4 regions of the Ensifer sp. SL37 genome follow, and region 2 is predicted to be linked to each of the others. Evidence: predicted binding sites of a transcription regulator. Region 2 holds the regulator's gene; each other region holds the start of a gene.

Region 1 (2,201 bases), 2.4 Mb from region 2:
GCCGCCGAACTCCGGCGAGAAGACGTTGCCCGACTGCATTTCGCGGATCGTCGGCATCGGGTCGGGCGACAGCTTGACGTTCGGCAGGCGGGTCGGATCCCAGAAGGATTCGCTCATCAGCACGATGACGTCGGGCTTGCCGCGGTGCGAGGTGCCGGCGGGAAGCGGCTTCACCGGAATGCGGTCGATCGCGTCGGCCATGTAGCCGGCGGGCGCGCTGACATTGGCCATCGGCAGGTTGATCGCAAAGGCGAGCGCAAAGCCGTTGTGCTTATAGTTCTCGGTCTGGTCCCACATGATCGGGATGACCTTCAGGCGATCACGGATCCAGGAGAACTGGTTGTAATCCATGATGTTCCAGAAGGCGACGAGCAGCGGCAGCGCGAAGGCGAGGCGGGCGACACGCTCGCGGGTCGTCAGCTTCGGGAAGGTCCGCCAGGCAAAGCGCAACAGGAGGGCGATGGCGACGACGGTGGCAACCAGGCCGACGGCGATGCCGAGCGCCGTCCACGGACGGTCCTTTACCAGCACGGGCATCAGCTCCATGATCTGGCGGCCGAACAGGAAGTCGGTCGGATAGAGCGGATCGGACAGGAACACCTGCTTCTGCTGGCAGATGACGGCCGGCAGAAGTGCCAGCGGCGCGATCACCACGGCGGACTTGTGCTCGCGGCCGAAAATACCGTCGACAGCGAGCAGAATGAGAAAGAATATGCCGATGGTCGTCAGCGCCGGGCGCGTCGGGTCGAGGACATAGGAAAGGGTGTCGGTCGGCGACTGACGGACGATCAGTTCAACGGCGAAGACAAGGGCAGTTGCAACGAACAGGGAGAACAGGGCGCTGCGCGTGGAAGCGAGCGTCTTGGCGTGCCGTGCGGCGAAGCCGGGTCGGTCGGCATAGACACGTGAGCCTCGCGCGACAGCGGAATCGATACTGGCCAACATATTCTCCAATTTCATAAATGCGTCGTGTAACTGTCATACGCCCGTCATTTTGAACAGGGGATGAATGGTTTCTTAACGGGAATGGAGGGTGGCTTTTCGTGGCGTGAAGCCGCACGAACGGCCCAGTATAAGGACCGGGAAAAACAGAAGTTTTCGGTTTTTTTCGCGTGGCTGCGATTGGCTGTGGGTATTTTTCCGCAGATTGCGCTAAAGAACATTGCGAAAGTCAGATGCAATCGTTCAGGACAGACCGACAGGCCCGCTCATGACCGCCCATAAAAACGCCCCCTCGCTCCTTCGTATCGCCGTTGCCCAGCTCAATCCGACCGTGGGCGACATCGCCGGAAACCTGGCCAAGGCGCGTGAGGCGCGCGCCGATGCGGCGCGACAGGGCGCCGATCTCCTGCTTTTGACGGAGCTGTTCATTTCGGGCTATCCGCCGGAAGACCTTGTTCTGAAGCCGGCCTTTCTCAAGGCCTGCCTCCAGGCCGTCGAAAAGCTGGCCGCCGAAACGGCCGATGGCGGCCCGGGCGTCATCATCGGCTTCCCGCGCCTGTCGAAGACCGGCCGACATAACGCCGTGGCAGTGCTCGACGATGGCAAGGTGATCGCGATCCGCGACAAGGTCGATCTGCCGAACTATGGCGAGTTCGACGAGAAGCGCGTCTTCGATCCGGGCGAGATGCCGGGACCGGTCAATTTCCGCGGTGTGCGCATCGGTATTCCGATCTGCGAGGACATCTGGGGCGATCTCGGCGTCTGCGAGACGCTGGCCGAAAGCGGTGCTGAAATCCTGCTGTCGCCGAATGGTTCGCCCTATTATCGCGGCAAGGTCGACGTGCGCCATCAGGTCGTGCTGAAGCAGGTGATCGAGACCGGCCTGCCGATGATCTATGCCAACCAGCTCGGCGGCCAGGACGAACTGGTCTTCGACGGCGCCAGCTTCGCCTTCAACACCGACAAGTCGCTCGCCTTCCAGATGAGCCAGTTCGAAGAGGCGATCTCGATCGTGGAGTGGAAGAAGGGCGAGAGCGGCTGGCATTGCGAGCACGGCCTGAAGTCGCGCCTGCCGGAGCGGGAGGAGGCGGATTACCGCGCCTGCATGCTCGGCTTCCGCGATTATGTGAACAAGAACGGCTTCAAAAATGTCGTGCTTGGCCTCTCCGGCGGTATCGATTCCGCCATTTGCGCAGCGCTCGCCGTCGATGCGCTCGGCGAGGAGCGGGTGCGCACGGTCATGCTGCCCTACCGCTACA
Region 2 (2,201 bases):
GCATCGCCTCCGATCTGGAACGCGTCGGCGACCTTGGCAAGAACACCGCCAAGCGCGTGATCGCGGTCGCCGGCTCCGGCATTCCGCGCAAGCTCGCCCGTGGCCTCGAGCATCTGGCAGAGCTCGCTCTCGTCCAGCTCAAGGAAGTGCTCGACGTCTACGCCTCGCGCTCGCCGGAAAAGGCCAACAGCATCCGCGAGCGTGACGAGGAGATCGACGCGATCTACACCTCGCTGTTCCGCGAGCTCTTGACCTACATGATGGAAGATCCGCGCAACATCACGCCCTGCACGCATCTTCTGTTCTGCGCCAAGAACATCGAGCGCATCGGCGACCACGCGACCAATATCGCTGAGACGATCTATTACATGGCGACGGGTGCTCAGCCGGAAGGCGAGCGTCCGAAGGATGACACCACGTCGACGCTGGGCTCGGTCAACGACTGAGCGCCAAGCGCGCCGTAAGCATGCATGCCCCTTGAAATCTGATCCGGTCGCGGCTTCGGTCGCGGCCCCGAATTCCTGTATCTGAAGCATGCGGTTTTCGCCCCGCCTTTGAAAACGGCGGATGTGCTCCAGATTTAGAGTGTCTGAGCGCCGGCCGGGCCGATGAGCCCAAAGGCCGCCCGCGGTAAGGAGACGTTACCTGATGTTGCCAAAAATCGCCGTAGTCGAAGACGAAGAGGCGCTGAGCGTTCTGCTGCGTTACAATCTGGAAGCCGAGGGCTTCGACGTCGATACGATCCTGCGGGGCGACGAGGCGGAGATCCGGCTTCAGGAGCGGCTGCCCGACCTGCTTATCCTCGACTGGATGCTGCCCGGTGTTTCCGGCATTGAACTTTGCCGTCGGCTGCGCCAGCGTCCGGAGACCGAACGTCTGCCGATCATCATGCTGACGGCGCGCGGCGAGGAAAGCGAGCGCGTCCGGGGTCTGGCGACGGGTGCCGACGACTACGTGGTCAAGCCCTTCTCGACGCCGGAGCTGATGGCGCGCGTCAAGGCGATGCTGCGCCGGGCAAAGCCCGAGGTGCTCTCGACGCTGCTTCGCTGCGGCGACATCGAACTCGACCGCGAGACCCACCGCGTTCATCGCCGCAGCCGCGAAGTGCGCCTCGGCCCGACCGAGTTCCGTCTTCTGGAGTTCCTCATGTCCTCGCCGGGCCGCGTCTTCTCTCGCTCGCAGCTTCTGGATGGCGTCTGGGGGCATGACATCTATGTCGACGAGCGCACCGTCGACGTGCATGTCGGTCGTCTGCGCAAGGCTCTGAACTTCTCGAACATGCCCGACGTCATCCGCACCGTTCGCGGCGCCGGCTATTCGCTCGAAAGCTGAGCGGTCTGAAAGTCGCCAACAAAAAAAGGGGCCGATCGGCCCCTTCCTTTATCAATGCGGTCCAGCTTCTTAGCGAGCCCTGCGGCGCTCCCCCGACGGCTGGTAGGCCAGCCGAGCATGGAAGGTGCAGTAAGGCGAGGCTTCCGGGGAATCGTTGCCGCAGAAGTGAAACTCTTCCTTCAGCGGGTCGCCGATCGGCCACTTGCAGGTGCGCTCGGTGAGCTGGGTCAGCTCGAGGCGGCGCGACATCGGCACGACAACGTCGGTGCGGGTGCTGAAATCCTGCTCGGCAACGAGATCGACTTCGATTTCTTCCTTGAGAACGACAGCGCCGGCCGCGCGTGCAACCGGGCGGGTCGAAACGCGCGAAGCGTAGTTCGGTGCGCGCGGTGCCGAAGTCGGGCGCTTCGGACGGGCTGCCGTCGTGGTGCTGCCGCCGGCCTTGGCGCGACCTGGCAGGCTCAGGCGGTGAACCTTGCCGATGACAGCGTTACGGCTGACGCCGCCGAGCTGCGCCGCGATCTGGCTTGCGCTCAGGCCCTCGGACCAAAGCTTCTTCAGTTTCTCCACCCGCTCGTCAGTCCAGTTCATTTCTGCACTCTCCGTTCTCAGCGTTGGGGATGGCAGAATCCCTCACCGCACCCCGGCTAAACCCCGGGGTTGCAAACGCGATAACTCTTTTGGTGACTAGGTCCGCCGCATGCGTCTAGTAATTGAATGTTAACGTACTGACCGCTGGACTCTGTGGCAAGAGTCCCAGGAATCAGGCCGAATCGATTTCGTAGTTTTCCCCAACTTGCTCGGCCAGCGTTGCATTTTTGCAAGCCCTCCCGGACGATTTTTCTGCTGCCAGGAATCGACCCTTCATG
Region 3 (2,201 bases), 690 kb from region 2:
GGATGACCTCGCCTGCCGCCATCAGCAGGAGGCCGAACAAGGCAGCAAGCGTCAGGCGAACCGCCGGGCTCAACAGCCCGGCATCGATTGAATACTTGACCATGAAGACGCCGCCGAGCGCCAACGCGATGCCGCCAACCCAGACGGCCCAACGGGCGCCGAGGCGACTTTCCAGGCTTTCGGTCTGACGGGGTACGGTTGCGACCGGCTGCGGTGCTTCCGTGCTGGCAGCGATCGTCTCCTCGCCCTCGATTTTGGCCGCGGCTCCTTCCGCATCGCCGAAAATCCGCGCGCCCTCGCGCGCACTGGCCGAGAAGGCGGCAGCGGCATCGTCCAGCGTCTCTGGCTCCGGCGTCTCCGACATGGCCGACAACTCGTCCGCAGCCGCAAACGCCTCGGTCGCCGTTTCAGCCGGGGCGCCTCCCCCCGGAGCGGCCTTCAGCGCCACGACCTCCGCCTTGAGGGCGGCGAGTTCGGCACCAAGACGCTCGGTCGTCCTTCGGTTGCCGAGATAGGCGGACAGGGCCAGAATAAAGGCAGCTAAAGCAATAAGTTCGAACATACTTTCCCCTGGCAGTCGCAATCGCCGGCGCGCGCAACCATACAGACTTTTATGCAAGCGCCAAATCTATAGACGGCCGAGCGCTGTAATCTCTTCACGGAAATGTCGCAGAACTGTCATGGGGCAGCTGGTACAGGCGGATGAACACCGCTGCCTTGCGCGGTGGTTTCCATCGTTCAACCAGGAGACCCGATCATGGACAAGCATCTCGCCCAGACGGAAGAGACCGAATTCAAGACGCTGACGGAACGCAGGGAAGAGCTGGAAGATGTCGGCCACAACTGTTCCGCCAATCCGACGATGGGCGACATCATCCACCGCCGCTTCTCGCGCCGGTCGTTCATCGGCGGCTCGCTGGCAGTTGCCGCGATCTCGACCACCGTCAGCCCGCTCGCTCTCCTGACCGCCGAAGAGGCACGCGCCGAGGAGGGTTCGCGCTTCGACTTTACCGAGATCGAAGCCGGCGTCGACGAAAAGCACCATGTGGCCGAAGGTTACGATGCCGACGTCCTGCTTCGCTGGGGCGACAAGATCTTCGCCGACAGCCCGGAGTTCGACCCGAAGAACCAGACGGCCGCTGCCCAGGAAAAGCTGTTCGGCTACAACAACGACTATGTTGGCTTCATCCCGCTCGACGGCAGCGCCGACCACGGCCTGCTCGTCGTCAACCACGAATACACCAATGCCGAACTGATGTTCCCGGCCTTCGCCAGCGTCGTGAAGGAAAAGGTGACGAAGGACGGCAAGGAAGTCGAGGAAGAGAAGGTCGTTCTCGGCGAATACAGCAAGGAGCTGGTCGACATCGAGATGGCCGCACATGGCGGCACGATCATCGAGATCCGCAAGGTCGACGGCAAGTGGCAGCCGGTTCTCGACGGCAAGAACAACCGTCGCATCACCGTCAACACCGAGATGCAGATCACCGGCCCGGCCGCCGGTCACGACCGCCTGAAGACGCCGTCCGACCCGACCGGAAAAAAGGTGTTCGGCACGCTCAACAACTGCGCCGGCGGCGTCACCGCCTGGGGCACCTACATGATGGCCGAAGAAAACTTCAACGGCTATTTCGGCGGCGAGATTGCCGAGAACCATCCGGAATACAAGCAGCTGAAGCGGCTGGGCGCACCGGGCGGCCAGTATGAATGGGCGTCCTTCTACGACCGTTTCGACGTCTCCAAAGAGCCGAACGAAGCCAATCGCTTCGGCTGGATCGTCGAGGTCGACGCGCTTGATCCGACGTCAGTGCCGAAGAAGCGCACAGCCCTCGGCCGTTTCAAGCACGAAGGCTGCGAATCGATCGTCAACAAGGACGGCCGCGTCGTGCTCTATTCCGGCGACGACGAGCGCTACGACTATGTCTACAAGTTCGTGACCAAGGGCACTTTCAACCCTGACGATCGCGCCGCCAACATGGACCTCTTCGACGAGGGCACGCTCTATGTCGCCAAGTTCGACGAAGACGGCTCCGTCACCTGGATGCCGCTGACGCACGGCGAAGGCCCGCTGACCGAAGCCAACGGCTTTGCCTCGCAGGCGGACGTGCTGATCAACACCCGTCTTGCCTCCGACGCGCTCGGTGCCACCAAGATGGACCGTCCGGAAGACGTTCAGCCGAACCCGAAGACGGGCAAGGTCTACG
Region 4 (2,201 bases), on a different contig from region 2:
TTCCTGTCGGCAAGCTGATCGCGGCCCACGCCCACTACAAGCGGCAGATCCTGGAGCTCGGCGGCAACGACCCGCTGATCATCCTCAACGATCTGTCGGACGACGATCTCGCAAGAGCCGCGGATCTGGCCGTTGCCGGCGCGACGAAGAACTCCGGCCAGCGTTGCACCGCTGTGAAACGCATCCTCTGCCAGGAGAGCGTTGCCGACCGCTTCGTGCCGCTGGTGCTCGAGCGAGCGAAAAAGCTGAGGTTCGGCGATCCGATGGACCGGGCGACGGACCTTGGCACGGTCGTCCATGCCAAGGCGGCGGAAGTCTTCGAGCGGCGGGTGCACCGGGCAGCGGAAGAAGGGGCGGAGATCCTCTACGATCCCGGCCGTAAGGGCGCCCTCTTGCCGCCAATCGTTGTCGACCGCGTTAAGCATTCGAGCGAACTGGTGATGGAAGAAACCTTCGCGCCGATCATACCGATCGTGCGCGCGCCCGATGATGACGACGCGCTGATCGCGCTCTCGAACTCAACCGCCTTCGGCCTTTCTTCCGGCGTCTGCACCAATGACTTCCGGCGAATGCAGAAATACATCGCCGGGCTGAAGGTCGGCACGGTCAACATCTGGGAAGTGCCGGGTTACCGGATCGAGATGAGCCCCTTCGGCGGCATCAAGGATTCCGGCAACGGCTACAAGGAAGGCGTCATCGAGGCGATGAAGAGCTTTACCAACGTCAAGACATTCTCCTTGCCATGGTGATCTCAAGCGTTTCCCCCGCTGATTCACCCCTCTGGGAGCCGCCATGGCGGCTCCCTTTTTATTTGCTCCCGCAGCGTCGCGGGGCTCTGCGCGACGCGCAATCTTAGATCTGCTCCTTCATCCGGCAGATTGTGCGAAATCGTATCGAAACCTGCCCCCGCCTTGGTCAAGCGCGGTTTCCATGCCCAGTTCTGCGGCAGAACATCCATAGTTTTTTTCTTCTAATCGATAAGAATAATAAATTTTACTTACAGGAAACCGCTGCGCAGAATGTTTCCCGAAGCCGATCACAACAGGGCAACGACAAGATTGTCCGCCGCGCTTCCCCGGTTTTACCAGGACCTCAGAGGAGAACTTCAATCATGAACAGACGCATGTTCTTTGTGCTTGCCGGCGCCGTTTCCGCTGTGCTTCCTGCCATCGCTGCCGCTGAAACACAGCTCACCGTCTACACCGCCGTCGAAGCCGTCGACCTCGACCGCTACAAGGCGACCTTCGAAAAGGCCCACCCGGACATCAAGATCAACTGGGTGCGCGATTCCACAGGCGTCATGACCGCCAAGCTGCTTGCAGAAAAAGACAATCCGCAGGCCGATGTCGTCTGGGGGCTCGCTGCAACCTCGCTGCTTCTCTTGAAGACCGAAGGCATGCTGGAACCTTACCAGCCCAAGGGCGTCGAGACGCTCGACCCGAAATTCGTCGATAAGGACACGCCGCCGAGCTGGGTCGGCATGGACGCCTATGTCGCGGCTCTTTGCTACAACACGGTCGAGGGCGAAAAGCTCGGCCTCAAGCCGCCGACGAGCTGGAAAGACCTGACGAACCCCGAATACAAGGGCCACGTGGTGATGCCGAACCCGGCATCCTCGGGCACCGGTTTCCTCGACGTCTCCGGCTGGATGCAGATGTGGGGCGAGGAGAAGGCCTGGGACTACATGGACAAGCTCCACGAGAACATCTCCGCCTACACCCATTCCGGCTCCAAGCCGTGCAAGATGGCAGGCGCCGGTGAAGCCGTCATCGGCGTGTCCTTCGAGTTTCCGGGCGCCAAGGCCAAGAGTGCCGGTGCACCGATCGACATCATCTTCCCCGCCGAGGGTTCGGGCTGGGAGGCCGAGGCAACCGCAATCATCGCTGGCACGGCAAACCTCGAAGCCGCAAAGACGCTCGTCGACTGGTCGGTCACCAAGGAAGCGAACGAAATGTACAATGCCGGCTATGCCGTCGTTGCCTATCCGGGCGTCGCCAAGCAGGTCGAGCACCTGCCCGACGACATCGCTTCCCGGATGATCGTCAACGACTTCGAGTGGGCTGCAAACAACCGCTCTGACATCCTCAAGGAATGGCAGAAGCGTTACGACGCCAAGTCTGAACCGAAGAGCTGAGCCTGATCGGCCGGGCGCAGCGCCTTTGCGCTGCGCCCGATCGCATTTCTCGGAAAGAAAATCCCTC

What was found. Region 2 encodes PhoB, which activates phosphate uptake and scavenging genes when phosphate is short. Its sites were predicted from a motif close to TGTCATNNANCTGTCAT; they were not measured.
Region 1: a site for PhoB is predicted at 977-993, ahead of OVA00_RS28805 (LTA synthase family protein). Genes of this name have one in related genera too.
Region 3: a site for PhoB is predicted at 666-682, ahead of OVA00_RS13365 (PhoX family protein). Genes of this name have one in related genera too.
Region 4: a site for PhoB is predicted at 1,039-1,055, ahead of OVA00_RS36320 (putative 2-aminoethylphosphonate ABC transporter substrate-binding protein). Genes of this name have one in related genera too.

What each region holds. Positions count from the first base shown of each region.
Region 1 covers NZ_JAPPRN010000006.1:3,401,645-3,403,845, forward strand. The annotation lists gene OVA00_RS28805 (LTA synthase family protein) at 1-942, opposite strand, end outside; gene OVA00_RS28810 (NAD+ synthase) at 1,211-2,201, shown strand, end outside.
Region 2 covers NZ_JAPPRN010000006.1:955,046-957,246, reverse strand. The annotation lists gene phoU (phosphate signaling complex protein PhoU) at 1-446, shown strand, start outside; gene phoB (phosphate regulon transcriptional regulator PhoB) at 649-1,332, shown strand; gene OVA00_RS16780 (GcrA family cell cycle regulator) at 1,402-1,923, opposite strand.
Region 3 covers NZ_JAPPRN010000006.1:260,589-262,789, forward strand. The annotation lists gene OVA00_RS13360 (DUF2339 domain-containing protein) at 1-562, opposite strand, end outside; gene OVA00_RS13365 (PhoX family protein) at 758-2,201, shown strand, end outside.
Region 4 covers NZ_JAPPRN010000007.1:855,081-857,281, forward strand. The annotation lists gene phnY (phosphonoacetaldehyde dehydrogenase) at 1-749, shown strand, start outside; gene OVA00_RS36320 (putative 2-aminoethylphosphonate ABC transporter substrate-binding protein) at 1,112-2,134, shown strand.